Regions from separate parts of the Streptomyces sp. STAM6 genome, predicted to be linked through region 2. Evidence: riboswitches for the same ligand, from Rfam matches in the RefSeq annotation. Region 2 holds a riboswitch; the other holds the start of a gene.
The links. A riboswitch is a leader RNA that binds a small molecule or an ion and turns the genes downstream of it on or off. The one in region 2 is predicted to bind glycine.
Positions count from the first base shown of each region.

Region 1: another riboswitch for glycine. It lies ahead of gcvP (aminomethyl-transferring glycine dehydrogenase); the one in region 2 lies ahead of gcvT (glycine cleavage system aminomethyltransferase GcvT).

Region 1 is NZ_JBUEFZ010000009.1:201,870-216,064, forward strand. It holds gene ACY34K_RS14465 (glutamate--cysteine ligase) at 1-1,206, opposite strand, end outside; gene ACY34K_RS14470 (hypothetical protein) at 1,688-2,281, shown strand; gene ACY34K_RS14475 (DUF5999 family protein) at 2,531-2,737, shown strand; gene gcvP (aminomethyl-transferring glycine dehydrogenase) at 2,819-5,704, opposite strand; glycine riboswitch at 5,880-5,979, opposite strand; gene ACY34K_RS14485 (PRC-barrel domain-containing protein) at 6,091-6,486, shown strand; gene ACY34K_RS14490 (DNA polymerase IV) at 6,396-7,982, opposite strand; gene ACY34K_RS14495 (MerR family transcriptional regulator) at 8,037-8,657, opposite strand; gene ACY34K_RS14500 (bifunctional nuclease family protein) at 8,857-9,330, opposite strand; gene ftsR (transcriptional regulator FtsR) at 9,384-10,133, opposite strand; gene ACY34K_RS14510 (FHA domain-containing protein) at 10,151-11,083, opposite strand; gene ACY34K_RS14515 (DUF881 domain-containing protein) at 11,166-11,975, opposite strand; gene ACY34K_RS14520 (small basic family protein) at 11,981-12,313, opposite strand; gene ACY34K_RS14525 (DUF881 domain-containing protein) at 12,310-13,239, opposite strand; gene ACY34K_RS14530 (sugar phosphate nucleotidyltransferase) at 13,346-14,195, opposite strand, start outside.
Region 2 is NZ_JBUEFZ010000003.1:366,403-380,597, reverse strand. It holds gene ACY34K_RS06445 (ABC transporter permease) at 1-894, opposite strand, end outside; gene ACY34K_RS06440 (ABC transporter substrate-binding protein) at 1,018-2,793, opposite strand; gene ACY34K_RS06435 (ABC transporter permease) at 2,856-3,860, opposite strand; gene ACY34K_RS06430 (enhanced serine sensitivity protein SseB C-terminal domain-containing protein) at 4,290-5,078, opposite strand; gene ACY34K_RS06425 (enhanced serine sensitivity protein SseB) at 5,171-5,911, opposite strand; gene ACY34K_RS06420 (AAA family ATPase) at 5,975-6,637, opposite strand; glycine riboswitch at 6,831-6,924, shown strand; gene gcvT (glycine cleavage system aminomethyltransferase GcvT) at 7,080-8,195, shown strand; gene gcvH (glycine cleavage system protein GcvH) at 8,269-8,646, shown strand; gene glyA (serine hydroxymethyltransferase) at 8,657-9,916, shown strand; gene ACY34K_RS06400 (L-serine ammonia-lyase) at 10,089-11,456, shown strand; gene ACY34K_RS06395 (CopD family protein) at 11,443-12,405, opposite strand; gene ACY34K_RS06390 (EF-hand domain-containing protein) at 12,470-12,685, opposite strand; gene ACY34K_RS06385 (YncE family protein) at 12,857-14,047, opposite strand.

The DNA of each region.
Region 1 (14,195 bases), on a different contig from region 2:
CCCGCCGCGGCCGGGCCGGGGCCAGCGCAGTTCGGCGTCGATCCCGTGGCGGCAGGCCGTGTCGAAGTTGCCGGCGGCCTCGGCGAACGACAGCCGCTTCCACACCGGCCTGGCGTCCTCGGCGAGCGCCCGGACCAGACCGTAGTAGAAGGCGGCGTTGGCCAGCACGTCCTCCACGGTGGGGCCGGCGGGCAGCACCCGGTTCTCCACCCGCAGATGCGGCACGCCGTCCACCAGTCCGTACACCGGACGGTTCCAGCGGTAGACCGTGCCGTTGTGCAGGACCAGTTCCTGCAGGGTCGGTACGCCTCCCTCGTCGAGGACCCGCAGCGGCTCCTCCTCGTCGCAGATGGGCAGCAGGGCGGGGAAGAACCTGACGTTCTCCTCGAAGAGCTCATAGGCGGAGTCGACCCACCGCTCGCCGAACCAGGTGCGCGGCCGTACGCCCTGGGCGGTGAGCTCGGGCGGCCGGGTGTCCGTGGCCTGCTGGAACAGCGGAGGCCGCGACTCGCGCCACAGCTCCCTGCCGAACAGGAACGGCGCGTTGGCGCCGACGGCGATCTGCACCGCGGCGACGGCCTGCGCGGCGTTCCACACATCGGGGAAGCGGGCCGGCGTGACCTGGAGGTGCAGTTGCAGTGAGGTGCAGGCCGATTCGGGCGCTATCGAGTCGGCCGTGCACAGCAGGTGCTCGGGTCCCTCGATGTCGAGGGTGAAGTTCTCGCCGCGGGCGGCGACCACCTGATCGTTGAGCAGCGCGTACCGATCGACGTCGGAGAGGACGCCGGGCACCAGGTCCTGCTGGGTGAGTGTCGGAAGAATTCCGATCATCACAATCCCGGCATCCACTTCCCTGGCTTTGCGGTGGGCATATCCCAGGGAGGTGCGCAGCTCCTCGGCGAGCCGGGCGAAGACATGCCCACCGAGCCGGTGCGGATCAATATTGACTTCGAGGTTGAACATTCCCAGTTCGGTCTGGAAATCCGGACTGGCGATGCGCCTCAGTACCTCGTCATTCAGCATCCTGGGCATGCCGTCGGCCCCGGCAAGATTCAGTTCGATCTCCAGCCCCATGAGATTCCTGGGGCGATCGAACCGCTTCTCCGCAAGCAGCCTCCCCAGCGCCGCGAGGCACTCGTGGAGCTTCCTGCGGTACTTCTGCCGATCGGACAGGTCGGACCCGCCTGCCACGACCTTCTCCCCCATCGAAGGGTCCCTCCTCCAGTGGGCAGCACGCGGCATCGGCGCTCGCGTCACGGTCGATAATGCCCAGTCGAACTGATCTGTAACGCCCCCACGAAGACCGTGTGACGGGTAGGCTTGGTAGGTCGGCCGTCGGCACATTCCGGCGGCATGAGGCAGCGCGCAGTTACCAGCGGCCGGATCGGGCGTAAACGCCGACGGGATTCAGCCGACCGCGCCCTGGACGACGTCCGAGGCCACCGCCTCGTGTTCCCGGGAAATCCGCAGATACGCCGCATAACAAGGACCTGATACCGCCTTGCCGGCAATGCCGGCGACGGCTAGTGGAAACATCGCGTGAACACGCGAGGTATAAACTCCGCGAACGAGGCAGAGAGTCGGCGCCCGGCCAATGGCCCTCGACCCCCCTCTGGCCCCGCCGCTGACAGTGCCGTCCGCACCTTCCCTCGCATCACCCTGTCTCTTGAGTGAGAGGCGACCCACCATGCCGCTCCATGTCTCCCAGGCCCCCGCGCCCGCCCTGCGCAGCGTGCTCGTCGCACTCGGCTCCGCCGCCGTCCGCGAGGCCCATACCCCCGCACTGCGGTCCGTCCAGGGACCGCTCAGCCCTGAACTGCCCCTGCCCGTTCACGTCCTCGACATGCGCGACCCGATCGTCCCGTCCGACGGCACACCCCGTACCCGGCTCGCCGGCTGGCGGTTCCTGATCCGGGCCGGCGACCGCTCCGTCGCCGCCGCGGACACCAGGCTCACCGCGGACGGCTGGTCCTTCTCACACTTCTTCGAAGGCCCCTACATCGCCTCCACGGAACGCGCCCTGCGGCAGGCCGAGGCGCTCCAGTCGCGCTACCAGGCCCGTCTGCTGTCCGTGCCCGACCTGTACATGCTGACGCTGTGGCTGCACGGTGACATCGAGGCGGATCCGGCCACCGGCACGCCGGACCCGGCCGACCTGCTGGTGCCCCTCGCGCCGGCGCCGCCCGGGATCGCGTCCCACCGGCCGCACCGGGTCGCCGAGCTGCTTCCCGTCATGACCCTGCGGCTCACACCGGCGCCGCTGCTCGAGTCAACGGCCTGACCCGGCCCCGCCCGTTCGGACTAGCCCACTGGGGCCACTCCGAACCACCCGAAGGGACAGTGCGGTTGAGCTGAACCATCCTCGCGAGTGATACGTCATTAAGCAGTAGGAACCGCTGCAGCGAAATCCCTGCGGATTCACTCCCGTAGGGCAACACTTGGAACGGACCACCGACTCAAACGGGGGGCGGCCATGAGCACCGCATCGAGCCGCAGGACAGACACCACACCGCAGCGAAAGAACCCACCCATGTGCCAGCACCAGCCAGCCTGCCCGACAGCCGACTCCGCCGACCGGGAGGCCGCCCGCCTGATGGCGCACCACCCGGAACAGGGCTGGAGCCTGCTGTGCAACGGCGTTCTCCTCTTCGAGGACACCGGCGAGCTGCTGCCGGACGGGCAGATCATCGCGCCGCACCGGCCGCTCAGCACCGCACAGGTGATGACCGCCGCCTGAGGCGCCGAGGCGCGGGCACGACAGCACGCACGGCGAGGGGCCGGTACGGATCGCTTCCGTACCGGCCCCTCGTCACGTCGTTCAGTTGTCGTACTCGTCCAGCGGCGGGCAGGAGCAGACCAGGTTGCGGTCGCCGAAGGCACCGTCGATCCGGCGCACCGGCGGCCAGTACTTGTCCGCGGCCGCGACGCCGGCCGGGAAGACCGCCTCCTCACGGCTGTACGGGTGCTGCCACTCGCCGCCGAGCGCGGCCGCCGTGTGCGGGGCGTTGCGCAGCGGGTTGTCCTCGGCGGGCCACTCGCCCGACGCGACCTTCTCGATCTCGGCCCGGATCGCGATCATCGTGTCGCAGAACCGGTCGATCTCGGTGAGATCCTCGCTCTCGGTGGGCTCGATCATCAGCGTGCCGGCCACCGGGAACGACATCGTCGGCGCGTGGAAGCCGTAGTCGATCAGGCGCTTGGCGATGTCGTCGACGCTGACGCCGGTCGCCTTGGAGATCGGGCGGAGGTCGACGATGCACTCGTGCGCGACGAGGCCGGCCGGTCCGGTGTACAGCACCGGGTAGTGCGGCTCAAGGCGCTTGGCGATGTAGTTCGCGGCGAGCACGGCGACCTGCGTCGCGCGCTTGAGGCCCTCGCCGCCCATCAGCCGGACGTACGCCCAGGAGATGGGCAGGATGCCGGCGGAGCCCCACGGCGCGGCCGAAATGGGGCCGACGCCCGTCTCCGGGCCGGCGCTCGGCTGCAGCGGGTGGTTCGGCAGGTACGGCGCGAGGTGCTCGCGCACAGCGACCGGACCGACGCCGGGGCCGCCGCCGCCGTGCGGGATGCAGAACGTCTTGTGCAGGTTCAGGTGCGAGACGTCGCCGCCGAACTTGCCCGGCTCGGCGAGGCCCACCAGCGCGTTGAGGTTGGCGCCGTCCACGTACACCTGGCCGCCGGCGTCGTGCACCTGGGCGCAGATGTCCGCGACGTGCTCCTCGAAGACGCCGTGCGTCGACGGGTAGGTGATCATCAGCACCGACAGCTCGTCGCGGTACTGCTCGATCTTCGCGCGCAGGTCCTCGACGTCGATCTCGCCGTCGTCGGCGGTCTTGACGACGACGACCTTCATGCCGGCCATCACGGCGCTGGCGGCGTTGGTGCCGTGCGCGGACGACGGGATGAGGCATACGGTGCGCTGCGAGTCGCCGTTGGCGCGGTGGTAGGCGCGGACCGCCAGCAGGCCCGCGAGCTCACCCTGGGAGCCGGCGTTGGGCTGGATCGACACCTTGTCGTAGCCGGTGACCTCGGCGAGGCGCTCCTCCAGCTCACGGATCAGGGTCAGATAGCCCTGCGCCTGGTCGACCGGCGCGAAGGGGTGGATCTGTCCGAACTCCGGCCAGGTGACCGGCTCCATCTCGGTGGTCGCGTTCAGCTTCATCGTGCAGGAGCCGAGCGGGATCATGCCGCGGTCCAGCGCGTAGTCGCGGTCGGCGAGCCGGCGCAGGTAGCGCAGCATCGCGGTCTCGGACCGGTGCGCGTGGAAGACGGGGTGCGTGAGGTACACGTCGCTGCGCAGGAGCGCCGCGGGCAGCACGTCCTCGGTGGCGGCGTCCAGGGCGTCGATGTCGCCACGGACCCCGAAGGCGTCCCACACGGCGGCGAGCTGGGCGCGGCCGGTGGTCTCGTCGCAGGCGGCGGAGACGTGGTCGGCGTCCACCAGGCGGAGGTTGACGCCGCCCTCGCGGGCGGCGGCCACGACCTCGGCGGCCTTGCCCGGCACGCGGACGGTGACGGTGTCGAAGAACGTCCCGGTGACGACCTCGACGCCGCCGGCGCGCAGGCCCTCGGCGAGGATCGTGGCGTACCGGTGCGTGCGCTGCGCGATGCCCTTCAGGCCCTCGGGGCCGTGGTACACGGCGTACATCCCGGCCATGACGGCGAGCAGCACCTGAGCGGTACAGATGTTGCTGGTGGCCTTCTCACGGCGGATGTGCTGCTCGCGGGTCTGCAGGGCGAGGCGGTAGGCCTTGTTGCCGTCGGCGTCGACGGAGACGCCGACGAGACGGCCGGGCAGGCTGCGGGCGAACTTCTCACGCACGGCCATGTAGCCGGCGTGCGGACCGCCGAAGCCCATCGGGACACCGAAGCGCTGGGTGGTGCCGACGGCGATGTCGGCGCCGAGCTCGCCGGGCGAGACGAGCAGGGTCAGGGCCAGCAGGTCGGCGGCGACGGTGACGACGGCACCGAGCTCGTGGGCGCGGTCGATGACCGGCTTGATGTCCCGTACGGCACCGGAGGCGCCCGGGTACTGGATCAGCACGCCGAAGACACCGCGCTCGGCGACCTCGGCCGGGATGCCCTCGCTGAGGTCGGCGACGACGACCTCGACCCCGGTCGGCTCGGCGCGGGTCTCGATCACGGCGATGGTCTGCGGCAGGGCGTCGGCGTCGACCAGGAAGACACCGCCCTTGACCTTGCCGACCCGGCGGGCGAGCGACATCGCCTCGGCGGCCGCGGTGCCCTCGTCGAGCAGGGAGGCTCCGGAGGTGGGCAGCCCCGTGAGATCGGCGACCACGGTCTGGAAGTTCAGCAGCGCCTCCAGGCGCCCCTGGGAGATCTCCGGCTGGTACGGCGTGTACGCGGTGTACCAGGCCGGGTTCTCCATGACGTTGCGCAGGATGACCGGAGGCGTGAAGGTGCCGTAGTAGCCGAGGCCGATCATCGGCGCCACGACCTGGTTGCGGTCGGCGAGCGACCGGAGCTCGGCGAGCACCTCGGCCTCGGTGCGGGCGTCCGGCAGCCCGAGCGCCTCGGCGCTCTTGATGACGTCCGGGACCGCGGCGTCGGTGAGCTCGTCGAGCGATCCGTAGCCGACCTGGGCGAGCATCTTGGCACGGGCTTCGGCGTCGGGTCCGATGTGGCGCTGCTCGAAGGGGGTGCCTCGCTCCAGCTGGGAGAGCGGGGTGCGGTTGGCGGTCATGCGGAGGCCTCCTGGTCGTCACGACCTACGAGGGGCACCACGGCGCGGGTGCCCGGACGGCCTCCCCCTCTGTCATCTCAACCTGAGAGCTTCACCGGGCGCGATGCGGCGACCCGGCTTTCACCGTCGGTGAGAGCGGATGCCGTCCGACGCCCGCTCTGCTTTCCAGAGTGACCTCGTCCGTGCGGTACGGGGTGCCTGAGAGATTCCGGGGAGGATTTGCTCCTTCGGCGCCTCCGAAAGGTTTCTCCGGAGGACTCTCCCGCACGGGGTCAGCAGCCGCTAGCCAGCCTACCAGCGAGGTCGGTGCCTGTTCCCTCGAGTGGCCGACGTCACCGTTGTGCACTTTCGTAGTGTTCAGAGAACGGTTGCGAGCGTTGCGAGCAATTGGAGGGACCGTGCAGACCGACATCGATCCGCGCAGCCTGATCGGGCGCAAGACCTTCGACCGCAACGGCCACAAGATCGGGACCGTCGACGAGGTGTATCTGGACGACGCGACGGGCGTACCGGAGTGGGCGGCCGTGCGCACGGGGCTGTTCAGCCGCGACGCTTTCGTCCCCCTGGAGCCGAGCGAAGTCGCCGACGACGGGCTGCACGTGCCGTTCGACCGCGCGCTGATCAAGGACGCGCCCGACTTCGGCGTGGGGCGCCACCTCTCGCCCGAGCAGGAGCTGCAGCTCTACCACCACTACGGCATCGACCTGCCCTCCCGTCCGGAGGACTCGGCGCCGCCGTCCTCCGACCGCGATTTCGGCAAGCTGGCCGGCCAGGACGACTGACCCGTCGGGCCACCGGGCACCAGCGGCAGAGGATCCGACAGCTCCAGGTCCGGGTCGTCGGTCCAGAACGTCCGCACCCGGCCCGGTGCCGACCCGGGCTCCTCGAACCGCACGGTCACCCGCCCCACGCCGCTGCCCTGAACCCACCCCGCCCCGTACACGGTGTGCCACACGTCGTGCCCGGCCGGCCACCGCCGCTCCGAACCCAGGCTCGCCTCCCGTACGTCCGCGCCTGCCGCCCCGCCGGGCGCGGAGGCCCCTGCGGCCCCCTCAGCCACAGCTCCCGGCGTGCCCGGAGCGGCCGTCACCGGGCCGCCCCGGTCGCCTCCGCCCGGCATCTCCGGCACCTCCGCCGCGTCCGGTGCGCCGGCGGACCGGGAAGCACTCGCGGCTTCCGCGGCCGTGGCGGCCTCCGCGGCTCCGGCGGCCGCCTGGGCGAACAAGTCCTCCTGGGTGTAGTCCGCGAGGCCCGTGACACCGACGCCCAGCAGCCGCACCCCGCCGGTGGTGTCCACCGCCTCCAGCAGGCGCCCGGCCGCCTCCCTCACCACCGCGGGGTCGTCGGTCGGGCCGCGCAGCGTCTCGGACCTCGTCAGTGTCGAGAAGTCGTACCGCCGGACCTTCAGCACCACCGTCCGGCCCGACCGCCCGGCGGCGCGCAGCCGCCCCACGCACCGGTCGGCGAGCCGCTCCACCTCCAGCCGCACCCGCGTCCGGTCGTGCAGGTCGACATCGAAGGTGTCCTCGACGGACACCGACTTCGCGTCCCGCTCGGCGACCACGGGCCGGTCGTCGTACCCCATCGCCATCAGGTACAGCGATCCTCCGTGCGACTTCCCCAGCAGCCGGACCAGCTCGTCCTCGCCCGCCGCCACGAGGTCCGCGACCGTCGTCATGCCGGCCCTCCGCAGATGCTCACCGGTCGCCGGCCCCACGCCCGGCAGGATGCGCACGGGCATCGGCGCGAGCAGCTCCCGCTCGGTGCCCGGCTCGATCAGCAGGAGACCGTCCGGCTTGGCCTGCTCGGACGCGATCTTCGCCAGCATCTTCGAGCCGGCGAGGCCGACGGAGCCGGTCAGCCCGGTGGCCCCGAGAATGTCCCTGCGCAGCCGCTCACCGGCATCCCGTGCCGTGGCCGAGTCATGGGCCGCGCCCCCCGCTTCCAGGTCCACGAAGGCCTCGTCCAGGCTCAGCGGCTCGACCAGCGGGGACAGCCGCCCCAGCAACTCCATGACCTGCTCGCTGACCGCCCGGTAGAGCGAGAACCGCGGCACGAGATACGCGGCGTTCGGCGCCAGCCGGCGCGCCTGCGCCATCGGCATCGCCGAGTGCACCCCGAAGCGTCTCGCCTCGTACGACGCGGTGGCGACGACCCCGCGGGGCCCCAGTCCGCCCACCACCACCGGTTTCCCGCGCAGACTGGGCTTCGCCGCCTGCTCGGCGGCGGCGAAGAAGGCATCCATGTCCAGATGCAGGATCGTCGGCGCGGCTCTCACATCACCGATGCTGCCTCACGCCACTGACAATCGGCCCGCCCCGGGGGACCGGCCTCAGACGGCCCTGTCGCGCCTGCGCCGCGCCAGCTCGTCCGACGGATTGTGGCCGACCAGCGTCTCGCCGGTGTCGACGCGCTCCCCGTGCAGCTGCGACAGCGCGGCCTCCACATCGCGCCACACCACCCCGACGGCGATCCCGAACACGCCCTGACCGCCCTGGAGCAGATCGACGACCTCGTGGGGCGACGAACACTCGTAGACGGTGGCCCCGTCGCTCATCAGCGTCATGCGCTCCAGGTCGCGGAAGCCACGCGCCCGCAGATGCTGGACGGCGGCCCGGATGTTCTGCAGCGCGACCCCGGTGTCCAGGAACCGCTTGACGATCTTCAGGACGACGACGTCGCGAAAGCTGTACAGCCGCTGCGTCCCCGAGCCGTAAGCGGGCCGCACGCTCGGCTCGACCAGCCCGGTGCGCGCCCAGTAGTCGAGCTGCCGATAGGTGATTCCCGCCGCCGCGCACGCGGTTGGCCCCCGGTATCCGATGGTGTCGGCGGCCGGGTCATCCGTGCCTTCGTGAGCCGGGCCGGCCACGGTTCCGTGAAGCGGAAACGGCCCGCTCTGCCCCAGACTCCGTCCGGGGGTACCCCCAGTCGCACCGTCGCCGCTGTTCATCACGCCGACCCTCCGTCCTTGACCTGCCATCCCGACGGTAGGCAGTCACTCGGGGTGCGTCAACGATCGCCACACTCGGCACGCCGAGTGATAATCACCCTGAGAGTGGTTTCCCGTATCCCAATGCCGGGAAAGGCTACTCGAATGCGCTGACAGCACCCCATGGCGGCAAGGTTCCCACGGGCCGGCGAAGCCGGCGGTCTCACTGACTGTTGGTGCCGAAGTCCTCGGGCGAGATCTGGTCGAGGAACTCGCGGAACTTCTCCACCTCGTCCTCCTGCTCGTCGGGAATGGCGATTCCGGCGTCGTCGAGCACCCCGTCACTGCCGAAGATCGGGGTGCCGGTACGCAAGGCCAGCGCTATGGCGTCGGAAGGCCTGGCGCTCACCTCGACACCGCTGGCGAAGACCAGCTCCGCGTAGAAGACCCCTTCGCGCAGGTCCGTGATCCGGACCTCGGTCAGCTCCTGGCCGACGGCCTCGAGCACGTCCTTGAAGAGATCGTGGGTGAGCGGCCGGGCGGGCGCCATGCCCTGCTGAGCGAAGGCGATGGCGGTCGCCTCCCCCGGACCGATCCAGATGGGGAGGTACCGATCGCCTCCCACTTCACGCAGGAGCACGATCGGCTGGTTGGAGGGCATTTCCACCCGGACACCGACAACATCGAGCTCGTTCACATTGCAACCCTAGGACGTGCCGGACCTGTTTGGATAGTCGGGCTCTCTCAAGATCAGTACAAGCGGATACCGAGGGCCGTCTGCACCAGCGCCGCGTGCAGCCGCACGGACAGTTCCGCGAGTTCCTTCGCGGTCGCCTCGGCATGGGCCCTGGTCTGCGGATTACGGTGCCGGCGCAGTGGCGCGACCACCTGTTCGACCAGCCCGGCCTCCCGGTCGGCGGCGGCTTTCACGGCCCTCAGATGGCGCGGTTCCAGCCCGAATCTGCCCAGATCCGCGACCAGCTTGGCGACGGTCACGGCCTCGGCGTCGTACCCACCGTCCGCCGCGGGCGCGATCAGCCCGTAGGACTCCCACTCGGCGAGTTCGTCCTCGCCGACCTCCGCGGCCGCCAGCAGTTCCGCCCGGCCCACCCGGGCCGCCGTGGGGCGGTCCTGCTCGGCGTCCCACGGAGTGCCGTCCAGCAGCTCGCGCTGCGCCCCGCCGCCCGGTGCGGGCAGCCGCACCTGCTCACCGCGCGCGAGCGCGTCCAGATGCTCGCGGATGACCTTCAGCGGCAGATAGTGGTCTCGCTGCATCCGCAGGATCTGCGCCAGGCGCTCCACGTCCTGGGGACTGAACTTCCGGTACCCGGAGGCCGTCCTCTGCGGCTCCACGAGCCCCTCGGCCTCCAGGAACCGGATCTTGGAGATCGTGACTTCGGGGAACTCCTCACGGAGCTGGCTGAGCACCGTCCCGATGCTCACCAACTGGACGGCCCCGCCGGCGGTGCCGTGTCCGACACCGCCCGTCGTGGTTCGCATGGGCCTTCCCCGCCGGGTCACACGCCTCGCTGGCTCGCGTAGAAGACCAGCCGGTACTTGCCGATCTGGACCTCGTCGCCGTTGGCCAGGACCACCGAGTCGATCGGCTCCCGGTTGACGTACGTGCCGTTGAGGCTGCCGACGTCCGAGACGGTGAAGCTGCCGTCCGGCGACCTGCGGAACTCCACGTGGCGCCGCGACACGGTCACGTCGTCCAGGAAGATGTCGCTCTGCGGGTGACGACCGGCCGTCGTGAGATCACTGTCGAGCAGGAAGCGGCTGCCCGAGTTCGGACCGCGGCGCACCACCAGGAGCGCCGAGCCGAGCGGCAGCGCGTCGACGGCCGCCTGTGCCTCGGGCGACAGCGACGGCAGCTGGGTCTGGCCGGTGGCCTCCGAGTCGTACGCCTCCAGCCCCGAGATCGAGATCGTCGACGTCGTCTCGGACGCCCGCTCCGCGGGAACGCCCGCACGCAGCGGGGCGCCGCAGTTGGAGCAGAACCGACTGGCCTCGGCGTTACGGTGCCCGCACCTCGTACAAACCGGCATGGACGAATCCTCCTGCCGCGGCTGGCCCGCGTGGGCGCTGGTCGCATACGGGTCCGGAGCAAACTCTCCACCCGTACTCGAGGTTGATGGTTCTCCGAAACCTATGCGGCCGGGACCGGCAGGGTCAACAGACGCGCCCTGACCCCCCGGAATGTCACCACCGGCGACTTCGTCGCGGAAGAGCGGGCGCTCGCCGCCCTGCTCCTCACCCTGGCCATGGCGCGGCGCGCGATGCCTGGCATTGCTGCCGTCCTCGCGTGCGCTCTTGCCGAACAACTTCGCAAACAACTTCACGGGCGATTCCCCTTGAACGAAACAGACCCGCCCGTGGGGCAGGACGAACCCTGAATGAACACACCTGCCGACCCGGACACCCTCACAACGTCCGTATCCTCCGGACAGTTTCCACCACGCACCAAGCTCCTGATGCGCCGACCCCCCGCAACCTCCTGCCCTTGTCGCGCGACCCCCATGCGCCCCCGCCTCACTGCGACGACGACCGAGCGTAGTCAGGCCGCTTCACCGGTCGCAAGGCGTCCACGACGATCTTCTGGGACCGCGTCACCGTGGCCGTGGCCTGCTCCTTCTCCAGCGTCTGCACCACGCCGCCCGGGATGTTCAGCGCCGGCTCCAGGTCCTGCGGCTTTCCGATGACCTTGAAGACGTACGGAGCACTGATCTTCCGGCCGTCCACCTCGATGGCGCCGGTGTCACCGGAGAAGTACGTGTCCGCGACCACCCGGACGTCGTTGACCTGGATCGCCTCGGCACCCGCGGCACGCAGTTCCTGGATCGCGTCGAGCAGCATGTCCGGGTCGACCGCTCCGCCGTTGATGGTGAGCGTGATCCCCGGACCCTGTGCCGCCACCGTACCGGCGAGGATGCCCAGCTGCCGCTCCTTTTCCAGGGTCTGCTTCCGGGCCTCCTCCGCCTGGTCGGAGCTGTTCTCCAGCTCGGTGCGCTGGTCCTCCAGCCGCGCGTTCTCGTCCTCCAGCCGCTGGGTGCGGTCGTCCAGCTCGTCGAGGATCCGGACGAGGTCCTCCTGGCGCGCACCGCGCAGGGCGCTGTCGTCGCTGGTCGAGCGGACCTGGATCGCGAGCCCCAGGCCGAGGCCGAACAGCAGCAGCGCCACGATGAGTTGTGCCCGGGTGATCCGCGGCGGCCACAGCCCCGCGATCAGCCGCTGACGGCCGCTCTGGGGCTCCTGCGACGGCTGGGGCGACTCCTGCGGCTCGGGCGCCGCCGGCGCCGGCTGTGCGGCGTCCTCGCCCTTCGGTGTCTCTTCGTTGCTCATCGGCCTCACGCCCGGAACACATGCCGCCGGATGGCGGCGGCGTTGGAGAAGATCCGGATGCCGAGAACGACCACCACACCCGTGGACAGCTGCGCACCGACACCCAGTTTGTCGCCGAGGAACACGATCAGCGCGGCCACGACGACGTTCGACAGGAAGGAGACGACGAAGACCTTGTCGACGAAGATCCCGTCGAGCATGGCCCGCAGACCTCCGAAGACCGCGTCCAGGGCGGCGACGACGGCGATGGGCAGGTAGGGCTCGACCACCGCCGGCACCTCGGGCCGGACGAACAGCCCGACCACGACTCCCACCACGAGGCCCAGTACGGCGATCAAGATGTGCCCTTCCCTGTGTCGGCCGTCGCCTGCCCGTCACCCTTGGCGGCTCCGGCGGTTCCCGGCTGTGCTGTGCGTACGATCAGGCTCGGCGCGGCCGGCAGGCGCACCTCGCCCTGGTCCGAAATGCTGGTGCGAATACCGAAGTTCTCCTGCAGCACCTGCAAGTACTGACCGTCGGCGCTTTCCTGGAACGCCGCGCTCAGCTTCTTTCCGTCCCCGACGGCCAGCACCGTGTACGGCGGAACCAGCGGCCTGTTGTCGACCAGTATGGCGTCGCCCGCCGCGCGGATGGCCGACAGGGCGGTCAGGCGCTGTCCGTTGATCGCGATGGCTTCGGCACCCGACTGCCAGAGCCCGTTGACGATCCGCTGCATGTCGCGGTCCCGCACCCGCCCCGTGTCGGCGAACCCACTGCTCTCGCGCGGACCGTCCCCGCCCTGATCCGTGCCCTTGGCGTCGTCGACGACCAGCTTCACGCCGGGCCCCCGCACCGGAGTCGCCCCGGAGAGCAGCGCGACGAGCGCCGCCTGGTCGCCCCCGTGCTCCTCCAGCGCCTTGCGCTGCCGCTCCCCCACCTCGGCGCGCAGTGACTCGATCCGCTGCTCGAGGGAGTCGACCGCGGCGGTCTCCGCCTCGATGCGGTCGATGAGCTCCTCGCGCTCCTTGGCGACCACGGGTGCCGATATCCGCGCCTGGGCGGCACCCAGGGTGACCACCAGCGCGGCCAGGACGAGCCCCGCCGCCAGCCCCAGCTTCGCCCGCAGCGTACGGGGCAGCCCGCCGCCGTCGGCGGCCCTGCGGGCCGAAGCCTCCGCGTATCCGTCGTCGAGCGCGTGGTCCATCACGTTGGTCAGCAGCGACATGGACGCGTCGGGACGCGGAGGCGGGGAGCCTGTGCTCCGAACGGGGGGCTGCTGCGACATGCCGCACATCGTCGCACGTCGGAGCTGCTACCGCCGAATGGCCCCACCGGTGTGCCGGAAGGCGCCCGTCAGCACCTTCCGGCACACCGGCCCGGGGGCCCGTGGATCAGCGACCCGCGCTGTCCACCACGGCCGCCCATTCGTCGAGCAGGGACTGGGCGGACGCGTCGTCCGGCCCTTCCGCCCACAGATGCGTGACGGCCTCCGCCGGGTCCGGCAGCACCATCACCCACCGGCCGTCGGCCTCGACGACCCGCACACCGTCGGTGGTGTCCACGTGCCGGTCGCCGGCCGCCTCCACCACCCGCCGCATGACGAGCCCCTTGACCGCCCACGGAGTCGCCAGGTCCCGCTTGAGCACGTGGGCCCGCGGGATCCGCGCGTCGATCTGGCTCAGCGTGAGCTGGGTACGCGCGACCAGGCCGATCAGCCGGACGAACGCCGCGGTGCCGTCGAAGACACTGCTGAACTCCGGAACGATGAACCCGCCGCGCCCGTCACCGCCGAAGATCGTGGTCTCCTCGCGGCCCACCCGGGTCAGATCGTCCGGCGATGTCGTCGTCCAGTCCACCTGAGTGCCGTGGTACGCCGCCACCTGCTCGGCGATCCGGGTCGTGGTCACGGGCAGCGCCACCCGTCCGCTGCGGCGCTCGGCCGCGACCAGGTCCAGCATGACGAGCAGCGCCCGGTCGTCCTCGATGATCCGGCCGCGCTCGTCCACCAGCGACAGCCGCTCGCCGACGGTGTCGAACCGCACGCCGAAGGCCGCTCGGGCCGAAGCCACTATCTCCCCGAGCCGGACCAGTCCGGCCCTGCGGGAGTCGGCCGACTCGGTGGGCCGCGACTCGTCCAGCCCCGGGTTGATGGTCAGCGAGTCCACGCCGAGCCGTCCCAGCAGGCTGGGCAGGACGAGGCCGGCGCTTCCGTTCGACGCGTCGACGACGACCTTCAGACCG
Region 2 (14,195 bases):
CGGCAGGTCGCGCTCACTGATCGCCTTGAGCACTGCCTGGCCGAGGCCGGGGAGACTGAAGGCGGTCTCGGTGAGGATCGCGCCGCCGATCAGGGCGCCCAGGTCCATGCCGAGCATGGTGAGGATCGGGGTCATGGTCGAGCGCATGGCGTGCTTCCCGATCACGACGGGCTCCTTGAGGCCCTTGGCGCGGGCGGTGCGGATGTAGTCCTCGCCCATCACCTCCAGCATCGTGGCCCTGGTGATGCGCGCGTACATCGCCGCGTACAGGAAGGCGAGGGTCACCCAGGGCAGCAGCATGCCCTGGAACCAGCCGCCGAGGCTTTCCTCCACCGGTACGTACTGGCCGTCGATCAGGCCCAGTCCGTAGTCGAAGATCGCCAGGGAGAGCAGCGCGGTGAAGTAGATCGGCAGCGAGACGCCCGAGAGGGCGACCATCATCACCGAGCGGTCCCACAGGGAGCCCCGCTTGAGGGCGGACAGGACACCGGCCGTGACACCGGCCAGCAGCCACAGCACGGCCGCACCGAGGGCGAGCGAGAGCGTCACCGGCAGGCGGTCGGTGAGCACCGGCCAGATGGCCTGCTCGCTCCGGAAGGAGTAGCCGAAGCACGGCGCCGCGCAGTGCGTGACGTCGCCGCCGGCCGCGTAGGTCCGGCCCACGAAGAGGCCCTTGAAGAACTCGAAGGCCTGGACGTACACCGGCTCGCCGAGCTGCAGCTTCTGCCGGACGGCCTCGACGGCCGCGGCGTCGGACTGCTTGCCGACGTACATCGTGGCCGGGTCGACGCCGGTCCACTGGGGGACGAGGAAGAAGATGCCGAAGACCACCAGGATGATGACCACCAGCATCACTGCGACGGCGAACAGCCGCCTGATGAGGTATGCGAGCACTGCTCTCGGCCCGGCGGTGCGGGCCGCGGGCCGCCGGAGGTCTTCCGGGGCCCGCGGCCGGTTCACACCGCTCCGGCCTTCACCTGCCTTTCGTACCGTGTGGCGGGTGTGCCGGTTGGCGGATTACTTCAGACCGAGGCTGATGAAGTCGTACATGCCGCTGTACGCGTCCGTCGTGTAGACGTTGGTCAGTTCGGGCGAACGCCAGTTGACGAACTTCTCGAAGACGAAGGGCAGGTAGTGCGCGCCCTCCATGACCTTGTGGTTGATGTCCTTGGCGATCTGGTCCTTCTTGGCGGCGTCCAGCTCCACCACGAACTCGTCGAACAGCTTGTCGATCGCCGGGTTCTTGATCATGCCGAAGTTGTTGTTACCGCTGTCGAGGATGTACTTGCTGTCCCACAGCGGCTGGCCGTAGCCCTGCACGGACGGGAAGTCCGCGCCCCAGCCCATGATGATGATGCCGTAGTTCTTGCTCTTGACGACCGACGGGTTGCCGATGATGCCGGAGGTCTGCGAGCCGTCGTACTTGTCGATGTCGACCTCGATGCCGATCTTCTTCAGCGACGCCTGCATCGACTCGGCGGTGGCGACCTCGACCGGCTTGTTGTTGCGGACCGCGATGGTGGTCTTGAAGCCGTTCGGCTTGCCGCAGGCCTTCAGCGCGGCCTTCGCCTTGGCGACGTCGGCGGCACCGTCGTTCGCGGTGAGGTTCCACGGGTCGTACGACTGGCCCTCGGAGCCCGGCACGGTCGGCGGGAGCATGTTGGTGCCGATGTCACCACCGGCGACCGGGCCGCCGCGCGCGGTCTGCAGCGACTTGTGGTCGGAGCCGTAGATCACGGCCTTGCGGCACTCGATGTTGTCGAACGGCGCGACCGTCTGCGGGAAGACCGCGTAACGGATGTAGCCGGAGACCGGGTTGTCCAGGTTGCCCTTGTGCTCCTTCAGCGCCTTGATACGGCCCTGCGGGGACATGCCGGTCTGGTTGATGTCGAGGTGGTAGTCGCCGTTGATCAGACGGTTGTCCATGTCGTCGGCGTTGGTGAAGAACGTGACGGTGATCTTGTCCGGCAGCGCCTTGCGGACCGGGTCCGAGGACTGCTTCCAGTTCTCGTTGCGCACCAGCGTCAGCGACTTGTTCGGCGTGTACGACTGGAACTTGTACGGGCCGGAGGAGAACGGCTTGAGGCCGTACTTCGACTTGGTGTCCTTGTCCTGGCGCACCGGCGACGACGAGGTGAGGGCGAGGATCTCCTCGAAGTCGCTGTTGGGCGACGGGAGCTTGAAGACGATGGTCTTCGCGTCCGGCGTCTCGATGGCCTTCAGGCCCAGCTTGTCCTTGGAGGTGTCCTTGTAGGGACCCGGGTACTCCTTCTTCGGGTCCAGGATGTCGCGCAGGTAGACCGGGCCGCCGGACAGCACGTCCTGCGCCCACTGGCGCTCGATGCCGTACTTGATGTCCTGGGAGGTGATCGGCTTGCCGTCCTCCCAGGTGATCCCGTCCCGCAGGGTGTAGGTGTAGGTCTTGCCGTCGGCGGAGATCTTGGCCCGCGCGGTCGCGAGGTCCGGGGTGAGTTCGGTGCCGGCCTTGCCGGGCTCCGTCTTGCTGGTCACCAGCTGACGGCTGTAGAAGCGCATGAAGTTCCAGGCGAAGCCGTAGTAGCCGCGCGTGGTGTCCCACGAGTCGGCGTCCTGCGCTCCGGCGAACTTCAGCGTGCCGCCCTTCTTGGTGGAGGCACTGGCGACCTTGTTGTTGGCGGCGTCGAAGCCCGCCGATCCGCCCTTGCCCTTGCTGTCGCCGCCGCCGCCGCATGCTGCTGTCGACAGCAGCGCCGCGACCACGGCAGCAGCTGCCACGGCCTGCTTGCGCCGCCCTGGGGTGCGTTGGGTAGTCACGTTCTCGGATCCTCCGTCTGTGATACGGCCTGCGGAAAACAGGTCCCTGGGGGTACGGCAGTTCAGCGCGAGCCCTTCGGGTCGAGCGCATCGCGTACGCCGTCGCCGAAGAGGTTGAAGGAGAGCACGGTGATGAAGATGGCCAGGCCCGGGATCACCATGTAGGTGGGGTCCGAGTCGTAGTAGGCCACCGCGGAGGAGAGCATGTCTCCCCACGAGGCGGTGGGGGGTTTGACGCCCACGCCCAGGAAGCTGAGCGCCGCCTCCGTGAGGATGTTCGTGGGGATCATCATCGTGGTGTAGACGATGATCGGTGCGACGAGATTGGGCAGCAGTTCCTTCACCAGGATGTAGAACCGCCCGGCCCCGAGACTGCGGGCCGCCTCCACGTACTCCCGCTCGCGCAGCGAGAGCGTCTGGCCGCGGACCACGCGTCCGATGTACGGCCAGCCGAAGAAGCCGATCACGAGGATCATCACCATCACGCGGACGCCGGTCCCCTCCAGACCGAGCAGCTGGTTCGGCATGACCGAGACCAGCGCGATGATGAAGAGCAGCTGCGGGAAGGAGAGCAGCATGTCCATCACGCGGCTGATGGCCGCGTCCACCCAGCCGCCGAAGAAGCCGGCGAGGATGCCGAGGACGGTGCCGAGCACGACGGCGACCACCGCGGACAGGAAGCCGACCAGCAGGGAGATCTGGGCGCCGTAGACGATGCGGGCGAAGACGTCGCGACCGTTGACCGGTTCGACGCCCAGCCAGTGTTCCCCGCTCATACCGCCGAAGGAGCCGATGGGTGTGGAGAAGAGCGGGTCGATCAGGTCTTCGTGGTGTTCGTTGGGCGACTGGCCGACCAGTCCCGTGATCACGGGCGCCAGGGCGGCGACGATGATCAGGAAGAGCACCACCGCGCCGCCGGCCAGGGCCAGTTTGTCGCGTTTGAGGCGCTCCCAGGCGATGCGTCCCGGAGAGCGGCCCTGCACTTTCTTCCCCTCGGAGACGCCCGCCGCTTCCGCGGCAGCGCTCGGGGCCGCTTCCGCGGTGGGCTCGTGCAATGGTGCCGTCATCGTGGCAAGGACCCCTCTCAACCGGCGGTGGCCGGCCCGCACTTGCCGCTTGTAGCGGCGTGTTCAGTCCGTCGTACTCATTCGCACGCAGGGGCGAACCCGCCCCTTGGAGCGGGAGTCTTCAACGCTGCCGTGATCTGTCACCAGACCTGGCAAGGAAAGGATGCGTAAACGTGATGCTGTCTGGGAGGTTCCGTTATCCGAACGGCCGTGAACGCGTCTCGGACACGGTGCAGTTGGTTTCAAGAGGTACGGGCGCAGAAGTGCCGTACTTGTCTCACCAGGTGACATCAGACCGGACATGCGGGCCGTAACGCGTCGAGGGCGGCCAAAGGCCGCCCTCGACGCGTGTGTCGGTGGTTGTTCCGGTGTTGGTTTCCGGCCGTTGGTTCCGGGTGTCGCGTGACCGGTCCCGGTCCCGGAGTCCCGTCAGTGCGGTACGCCGTGCGCGGGCGGGTAGCCGTACCCACCGGCGGGGGCGGCGGCCGTGGCGTGTGCCTCGCGGTCGTAGAAGGGGCGGCTGTTGGCCCGCAGCCACATCGTGACCGGGTCGAAGTCGTCGGACATCGCGACCGTGGAGACGGGCAGCCCGTCGGGGACGGCGGCGATGGACTGCTGCATCATGGCGCGCACTGAGTCGACCGAGGACTGGCTGGTGTCGTACAGGTCCAGACCGATGGCGAGATAGGGCGTGCCGAGCGCCGGCTGGACCCAGGCGCGGCGCAGGGAGCGCACCGCGGGGGTGCGGTGGGCGTTCTGCGTGAGCAGGGCGTAGAACTGCGGGATCTGGATGGCCGGCTCGGACAGCCGCAGCGGTCCGGCGGGCATGCGGTCCAGGCCGGTGGCGATACGGCGCAGATCCGGCCACGGGATGCCGACACCGCCGCCCGGGGCGTGCGGATTGAGCCAGATGCCCCAGCGGTCCGGGTAGAGCGCGCGGGCGATGTCGAGGCCGCCGACGACCTCGTGCGCGCGGTTCCAGCCGGAGACGGCCAGTTCCTGGGCGGAGGTGACACACGGGGCGTACCCGAGGCCGTCGACCTCCATGTTCCCGTACTGGGCGTCGGGCGCGCCGGCCCGGCCGTGCCAGAGCAGCATCCAGATCTGGCCGTCGGCGAGGGCCTGCAGCAGTGCCTCGTAGGCGTCATAGCGCCCGGGCGTCACCTGCCGCAGCATGTGTTCGACCTGTCCGGCCGCCGCGGTGCCTGACGCGCTCACCCTGGGTCCCGCCCCTCTTCCGTCCACCGGACCAGCTTAAGTGGCCGTGCTGTCACTGGCTTGACGTCCGCTTGACGGCGGTCGCCGTTCGTTTATCCGTGCGTACGCCGGTAGAAGGGCCGGACCTTCTCCAGCATCCAGTCACCCACCGGGTCCTGCGCTATGTCGAGCAGCACCAGGTTGACCGGCCAGGGGACCCGCACCCGGCCCAGTGCGCGGCCGAGCGCGTCCATGGGCACGTTACGGTCGGCGCCCTCGAAGGACGAAAGCTGGACACCGATGAACAGCGCCGGCTGCCCGCCCTCGACGCTCGCGAGGGCGCGACGGGCGGTGAGGACGGTGCCGGCGGCCTCGAACTCGGCGCCCGCCGCCGCCAGGAAGTCGACCGGGTCCTCCTGCCAGTCCGGCTCGAACAGCCGGACGCGTCCGCCGGAGGCGGGCCCGTCCAGCGGGGTGCGGCCGGCCCGGCACAGCTCGGCGACGGCGGGCGGCGGCAGGGGCACACCGACGGCGCCGCCCGGGTTCACGGCGATGCCCAGCTGGGGCGGCAGGCCGCGGGCGAACTCCACGGCCGGGGCGACGGTGTACGCCATCCGGTCACCGACGCAGGCGCGGAACTGCTGCTCGGAGCTGAACACCGGGACGTACGGCAGGCCGTCGATCTCCAGCGTCGGCAGGTCCAGGTTCGGGCTGTCCGGGCCACCGCCGTTGGGCAGCGGCACCCAGACCCGACTGCGGCCCAGCACCTCGACGAGCCGGCCTCCGGCCGCGGGGTTGCCGAGCGAGGCGGCCAGCACCTCTTCGAGCTCATTGCCCGGCCATGCAGTGTCCACTGGTGTCCCTCGCCCTTTCCCGCCACGCAGCGCCCCGGATGCCTGTGGCAAAACCCTAAGGGTTCACGGGAAGCCGATGCGCGTCAGGGCGCCGGCCGCCGGCCGGTCGAGGAGCGTCGCGGAGGCGCAGCCGCGGGGCAGGGCGCCCTTCTCGGCGTCGCGCACCAGCCGGCCCACGGCCCTGCGGTGCCGGGCGAAGGCGTATCCGGACACTCCGCGGCCCCGCTCGCGCTGCCCCTCCCGGGCCGTCCCCGGGGTGACGTCCAGCAGCACCAGGTGCAGGGCGCTGCCCCGGCGGCGGGCCTCGCGGGCGAGCCAGCGGCGCACCCAGGCCTGGGTGCCGCAGTCGTGGACGACGACGCTCTTCCCGGAGCGCAGGGCGCGGCGCAGGCCCGCGTAGTGGGCGACCCGGACGAGGGGGCGGTAGACCGCGTACGGCAGGAAGCGGGGCATCTTGCGCTCCCAGCGCTCGCGGGCGTCCTGGGAGTCGATCCCCCGCCCGGGGGCCGCGCGGGCGATGAGTGTGGACTTGCCGCTGCCGGGCAGTCCGGAGACGACCACGAGGTCACCGGCGGCGAAGGAGAGCGCGCGGGGGCACCGTCCGGCCCGGTCGCGCAGGTCACGCAGGACGGGGGCGGCCGCGGCGGCGCGGCCGCGCGCGGGCAGCCCCGGCCGGGCGGGCACTCCCGCGGTCGTCGCGTACACACCGGTGCGCTGCAACGTCATGGCTTCTCCCCCATGCTCGGGCCCGGTCCGGAAGGCGGCCCCTCGGGTCGGCTAATCCGACCCTTGCCCATGAAGTGTAAAGAAAGGGTAATGAGGCACAAGCGATTTGCCGATGTGGAGCCGCGTGCAATGATGTGCGCGCCACGTGCAGCACAGTCGTACGACGTGCGTACACAACCTCATACCGGCCGCTTGAATCCGCGCGGGAGAGTTCCGGGGTCAGCCCCGGGCGCCGAAGGAGCAAGTTCCTCCCTTGAATCTCTCAGGCCCCGTACCGCGTGGATGAGGCAGATCTGAAAAGTGAGCCGCCCCGGTGGCTCCACCCAAGGTGCAAGCCGAGGCCCGTCCAGGGGACGACGCCGCGGCGAACCTCTCAGGTTCCGATGACAGATGGGGAGGATTGTCCTCGCCAGCCATGTCCTGGGACCCGGGAGCCACATCCATGAGCACTGCCCCCCGTCTGACCGCCCTCGATGCCGTGCATCGTGCGCTGGGCGCGACCATGACCGACTTCGCGGGCTGGGACATGCCGCTTCGGTACGGGAGCGAGCGCGACGAGCACAATGCCGTTCGCACGAAGGCCGGACTTTTTGACCTCTCCCACATGGGTGAGATCACCGTCACCGGTCCGCAGGCATCGAAGCTGCTCGATTTCGCGCTCGTCGGAAACATCGGTTCGGTCGGTGTCGGCCGCGCCCGCTACACGATGATCTGCCGCGCCGACGGCGGCATCCTGGACGACCTGATCGTGTACCGGCTCCAGGAGCAGGAGTACATGGTCGTCGCCAACGCCTCGAACGCCCAGATCGTGCTGGACGCGCTCACCGAGCGCGCCGCCGGGTTCGACGCCGTCGTGCGTGACGACCGCGACGCGTACGCGCTGATCGCCGTGCAGGGCCCCGAGTCCCCCGGCATCATGAAGTCGCTGACCGACGCGGACCTGGACGGGCTGAAGTACTACGCGGGCCTGCCCGGCACCGTGGCCGGTGTCCCGGCCCTGATCGCCCGCACCGGTTACACCGGCGAGGACGGCTTCGAGCTGTTCGTGGAGCCGCGGCATGCCGAGAAGCTGTGGCAGGCGCTGACCGAGGCCGGCGCCCCCGCGGGGCTCATCCCCTGCGGCCTGTCCTGCCGCGACACGCTGCGCCTGGAGGCGGGCATGCCGCTGTACGGGCACGAGCTGACCACCTCCCTGACCCCCTTCGACGCGGGCCTCGGCCGGGTGGTGAAGTTCGAGAAGGAGGGCGACTTCGTCGGCCGCGAGGCGCTGGCCGCCGCCGCGGAGCGGGCCGAGTCCGCCCCGCCGCGCAAGCTGGTCGGCCTGATCGCCGAGGGCCGCCGGGTGCCGCGCGCCGGCATGCCGGTGGTCGCCGGCGGCGAGGTGATCGGCGAGGTCACCTCCGGTGCCCCGTCCCCGACGCTCGGCAAGCCGGTCGCCATGGCCTATGTGGACGCGGCGCACGCCGCGCCCGGCACCTCCGGCGTGGGCGTCGACATCCGCGGTACCCATGAGCCGTACGAGGTCGTGGCGCTCCCCTTCTACAAGCGCCAGAAGTGACAGCGTCCTACGTGACCCCCCGCACCACCGCCCCGTTCACCAGCACTCCCCCGCGTACAGGAGAATTCAGGTCATGAGCAACCCTCAGCAGCTGCGCTACAGCAAGGAGCACGAGTGGCTGTCGACCGCCGAGGACGGCGTGTCGACGGTCGGCATCACGGAGCACGCGGCCAACGCCCTCGGCGACGTCGTGTACGTCCAGCTCCCGGCGGTGGGCGACACCGTGACCGCGGGCGAGACCTGCGGTGAGCTGGAGTCGACCAAGTCCGTCAGCGACCTGTACTCCCCGGTCACCGGCGAGGTCGTCGATGCGAACCAGGACGTCGTGGACGACCCGTCGCTGGTGAACTCCGCCCCCTTCGAGGGCGGCTGGCTGTTCAAGGTCCGTGTCGCGGAGGAGCCGAAGGACCTGCTCTCCGCCGACGAGTACACCGAGTTCTCCGGCTCTTAAGGACTTCCCGATGTCGCTTCTGAACACCTCCCTCCACGAGCTGGACCCGGACGTCGCCGCCGCTGTCGACGCCGAGCTCCACCGTCAGCAGTCCACCCTCGAAATGATCGCCTCGGAGAACTTCGCTCCGGTCGCGGTCATGGAGGCCCAGGGCTCGGTCCTCACCAACAAGTACGCCGAGGGCTACCCCGGCCGCCGCTACTACGGCGGCTGTGAGCACGTCGACGTGGTCGAGCAGATCGCGATCGACCGCATCAAGGAGCTCTTCGGGGCCGAGCACGCCAACGTCCAGCCGCACTCCGGTGCGCAGGCCAACGCCGCCGCGATGTTCGCGCTGCTGAAGCCGGGCGACACGATCATGGGTCTGAACCTCGCCCACGGCGGTCACCTGACCCACGGCATGAAGATCAACTTCTCCGGCAAGCTCTACAACGTCGTCGCGTACCACGTCGACGACGCGACGGGCCAGGTCGACATGGCCGAGGTCGAGCGCCTCGCCAAGGAGTCCAAGCCGAAGCTGATCGTGGCCGGCTGGTCCGCCTACCCCCGTCAGCTGGACTTCGCCGCCTTCCGCCGCATCGCGGACGAGGTCGGCGCCTACCTGATGGTCGACATGGCCCACTTCGCGGGCCTGGTCGCGGCGGGTCTGCACCCGAACCCGGTCCCGTACGCCCACGTCGTGACCACCACCACGCACAAGACCCTGGGCGGTCCGCGCGGTGGCGTGATCCTCTCGACGGCCGAGCTCGCCAAGAAGATCAACTCCGCGGTCTTCCCCGGTCAGCAGGGCGGTCCGCTGGAGCACGTGATCGCCGCCAAGGCGGTCTCCTTCAAGGTCGCGGCCTCCGAGGAGTTCAAGGAGCGCCAGCAGCGCACCCTGGACGGCGCCCGCATCCTGGCCGAGCGCCTGGTCAAGGACGACGTCAAGGAGCACGGCGTCTCGGTCCTGTCCGGCGGCACGGACGTGCACCTGGTCCTGGTCGACCTGCGCAACAGCGAGCTGGACGGCCAGCAGGCCGAGGACCGGCTCCACGAGGTCGGCATCACGGTCAACCGCAACGCGATCCCGAACGACCCGCGGCCCCCGATGGTCACCTCGGGCCTGCGCATCGGTACGCCGGCCCTGGCCACGCGCGGTTTCCAGGCGGAGGACTTCCGCGAGGTCGCCGACATCATCGCCGAGGCGCTGAAGCCGTCGTACGACGCCGAGGCGCTCCGGGGCCGGGTCTCGGCCCTCGCCGCGAAGCACCCGCTTTACCCTGGTCTGTAACCTGTTCGTCGTACTGCGGACACCTTCGCCCGTTACGTACGTTACAGACCGAACCGCGGGGCACCGCGCACACTGACCAGTGAGTGCGGTGCCCCGTCTCTTGCCCCACCCCCGCGTTGCCCCCTGCACCACCCCGGCAGACAGCGACGTCTACCAACCAAGGAGTCCCCCCGTGGCCATCTCGGTCTTCGACCTGTTCTCGATCGGCATCGGCCCGTCCAGCTCCCACACGGTCGGCCCCATGCGGGCGGCCCGGATGTTCGCGCGCCGCCTGAAGAACGAGGGGCTGCTGGCGCCGACCACGTCCATACGGGCCGAGCTGTACGGCTCGCTGGGCGCGACCGGCCACGGCCACGGCACCCCCAAGGCCGTCCTGCTGGGCCTGGAGGGCGACTCGCCCCGCACGGTCGACGTCGAGACCGCCGACGACAAGGTCGAGCGGATCAGGACCGAGGGCCGCATCAGTCTGCTCGGCGTCCACGAGATCGGCTTCGACTTCGACAAGGACCTGGTCCTGCACCGCCGCAAGGCGCTGCCGTACCACGCCAACGGCATGACCCTGTGGGCGTACGACGCCGAGGGCGCCACCCTGCTGGAGAAGACCTACTACTCGGTCGGCGGCGGCTTCGTCGTGGACGAGGACGCGGTCGGCGAGGACCGGATCAAGCTCGACGACACCGTGCTGAAGTACCCCTTCCGCACCGGTGACGAGCTGCTGCGCCTCGCGAAGGAGAGCGGCCTGTCGATCTCCGCGATGATGCTGGAGAACGAGAAGGCCTGGCGCACCGAGGAGGAGATCCGCGAGGGCCTGCTGGACATCTGGCGGGTCATGCAGGCCTGCGTCTCCCGCGGAATGTCCCGCGAGGGCATCCTGCCCGGCGGCCTGAAGGTCCGCCGCCGCGCCGCGAACACCGCCCGCAAGCTGCGCTCCGAGGGCGACCCGCAGGCGCTGGCCATGGAGTGGATCACGCTCTACGCGATGGCCGTGAACGAGGAGAACGCCGCGGGCGGCCGCGTCGTCACCGCACCGACGAACGGCGCCGCGGGCATCATCCCGGCGGTCCTGCACTACTACATGAACTTCGTGCCCGGCGCCGACGAGGAGGGCGTCGTGCGCTTCCTGCTCGCCGCGGGCGCGATCGGTCTGCTCTTCAAGGAGAACGCCTCGATCTCCGGCGCCGAGGTCGGCTGCCAGGGCGAGGTCGGCTCGGCCTGCTCGATGGCGGCCGGCGCGCTCGCCGAGGTCCTCGGCGGCTCCCCCGAGCAGGTGGAGAACGCCGCCGAGATCGGCATGGAGCACAACCTGGGCCTGACCTGCGACCCCGTCGGCGGCCTGGTGCAGATCCCGTGCATCGAGCGCAACGGCATGGCGGCGGTCAAGGCCGTCACGGCGGCACGGATGGCGATGCGCGGCGACGGCAGCCACAAGGTCTCCCTCGACAAGGTCATCAAGACCATGAAGGACACCGGCGCGGACATGTCGGTGAAGTACAAGGAGACCGCGCGCGGCGGTCTCGCGGTGAACATCATCGAATGCTGAGGCTCGTACTGAGCCAGTGGGGGTCGGGCACCACGGTCAGGATCGCCGAGACCAGGACGACCCCCGCGAGGGCGCCCAGCTCGATCCGGGCGGGGCGTTCCGCGTCATCGCCCCGCCGCATGCGCCGCCGGGCGGTCAGGGCGAACGCGCTCACCACGGCCACCAGGGCCAGTTTGGCGATCAGCACCCGGCCGTAGGCGGAGTCGACCACGACGTCGGCCGGGAGGCGGCGGAGCGTGGAGCAGATGCCGGTGGCGGCGAGCGCGGCGTACAGCCAGGCCGCGAGCCGGGCGTAGCGCAGCAGGACGTCCCGGCCGCCGCCGCGCAGTCGCATCGTACGCAGCACGTACAGCAGCCCGCCCGCCCACAGCGACGCGGCCGTCAGATGGACGACGGTGAGGGCGATGCCTATCTCGGGGGTGTACGGCTCGGGGTGGGCGCGCAGCGCCTCCGCGGCGATCACCAGGCCCAGCGGGGCGAGCGCCCAGCCGGGGCGTCCCAGCGCGGGGCAGGCGGCCGCCAGGGCGAAGCCGTTGGCGATGGCCAGCAGCAGTGCGCCGTCCCGCGTGCCGTAGGTGGTGGTGAGGTCCAGATCGCTGACGCGGGCCAGCAGCACGATCTGTCCGCCCGCCGCGGCCGCCCCGGCGAGCGCGGCGGGCAGCGCGACGGAACGGGGCAGCGGTCCGCGGCCGGCGAGCCTGGCGCCGGCCAGTTCGCCCAGGTGCACGGCGAGGGCGGCGAAGACGGCGGCCCGCAGGGCGGTGGTGGGGCCGGCCGCGGGTATGCGGAGTTCTCCGGTGCCGTGGCCGGCCGCGGCGGCGCCGAGCAGGGCGACGCCCACTGCGGCCAGCGCGGCGACCGCGAGCAGGACGGCGTGCCGGGGGCGCGGCGCCCGCCGCGGGGGTGTCCGCGCACGGTCGGGGCCGGTGGCGGGGCCGGGGAGCGTCACCGGGCGGTCCTCCTGGAACGGCGGCGCCGCCCGTGTCCCGGGCGGCGCCGTCCTGGTGCGTGGGTCAGGCCTTGTTGAGGTGCGCCCAGAACTCGTCGAAGGTCAGCCGGCCGTCGCCGTTGCTGTCCTTGGCCTTGATGACGGCCTCCGCGACCGGCTCGGTGACATGGAAGTCGCCCAGCTGCGCCATGGCGCTCTTGTACTCGGCGGCCGTGATGAAACCGTCCCCGTCCGCGTCGAACCGCTCGAATGCCTTGCGCGCCGACTCGATGTCCGCCACAGGTCCACCCCTTCTTGGTGCATAACTGACGGCGGTCAGATTATCGGCCGCTCCGGACGGCCGGTTCCGGGGGCCACGGACTGGGGCCGGACCGGCGACGGCGGGGGCCGGCGGAAGAGGGGCGGGGGTGCCGCCCGTCTCACCGGGCGCGGGCCGGAAGACGGGCGGGGGTCACCGGAAGACGCCGGTGTGGCCGAGGGAGTACCGGCCCGGCTGCGGGTAGACCGCGAGACCGTGCGGGCCGCTGCCCACGGGGATGCGGGCCAGCTGTTTGCCGGTCGTCGTGTCGATCGCGTACACCTCGGCGTCGTAGCGCCCGGACAGCCACAGCACCTTGCCGTCGGCGGAGACGCCGCCCATGTCGGGGGAGCCGCCGTCCGGCAGCCACCACTTCTTGGTGAGCTTGTTCCGCGCGAAGTCGAAGACGGAGATGGAGCCCTCACCGCGGTTGGGGACGTACATCTCCCTGGAGTCGCGGGAGACGTAGAGCCCGTGGGCGCCCTTGCCGGTGGGCAGCAGGGAGGGGGTGGTGAACTTCTCCCCGTCCAGCACCCACATGCCGTGGGCGACCATGTCGGCGATGTAGAAGGTCCTGCCGTCCGGGGAGATCTTCACGTCCTGCGGCATCGCGCCGGCGAACGGCAGCTTCTGCTGTCCGACGACCTTCATCTTCTCCGTGTCGACCTTGAGCAGTTCGCCGGAGAACTCGCAGGAGACGATGAAGTACCGGCCGTCGGCGGAGAAGTCGGCGTGGTTGACGCCGTAGCAGGAGACCGGCTCGGTGTGCAGGCGTTTCATGGTGTGCGGGTCCCGGAAGACCAGTTCGCGGTCGAGGGAGGCCATCACGACGGCGTGCTTGCCGTTGGGCGTGAAGTAGAGGTTGTACGGGTCGTGGACCTCGACCGGTTTGCCGGCGACGCCCGTCGCCGGGTCGATCGGGGTGAGGGTGTGGCCGCGGTTGTTGTTGACCCAGAGCGTCTTGAGGTCCCAGGAGGGGACGACGTGCTGGGGCTGGACACCGACCGGGATCGTCTCGATGACCTTGTACGTCCGGGGGTCGATGACCGACACGGTGTTGGAGTTGGTGTTGGGGACGTAGACCCGGGCCGGGAAGTGCCGGACGACCGGGGAGAAGTTGTTCGGCCGGTCGGCCGCGTAGATGTCCTTGGGATCGAGGACGGGCGGCATGCCGGGCAGGCCCGGGGGCGGTGCCGCCTTCTTGGGCACGGCGGGCCGCGCGGCCTCGGTGCTCCGCGTGCGGCCTGGGTCGTCGGCGGCGCCGCAGCCGGCGAGGGCGACCAGCAGGGCGGCCGCCAGCAGGGTGGGGAAGGTGCGTGCGACGCGTGGGCGGTCGGTGTGGATCACGCGACCATTTAAGGGGTCATATGGACGGAAGGTAACGATTGACCCATTTAATCCGCGATCGGGTCGCGGACCGCACGGCACCACACCCCCTCAGATGATCGAGGAAACAATCACTCGAACCCATATTTATTCATGGTTTTTGAGG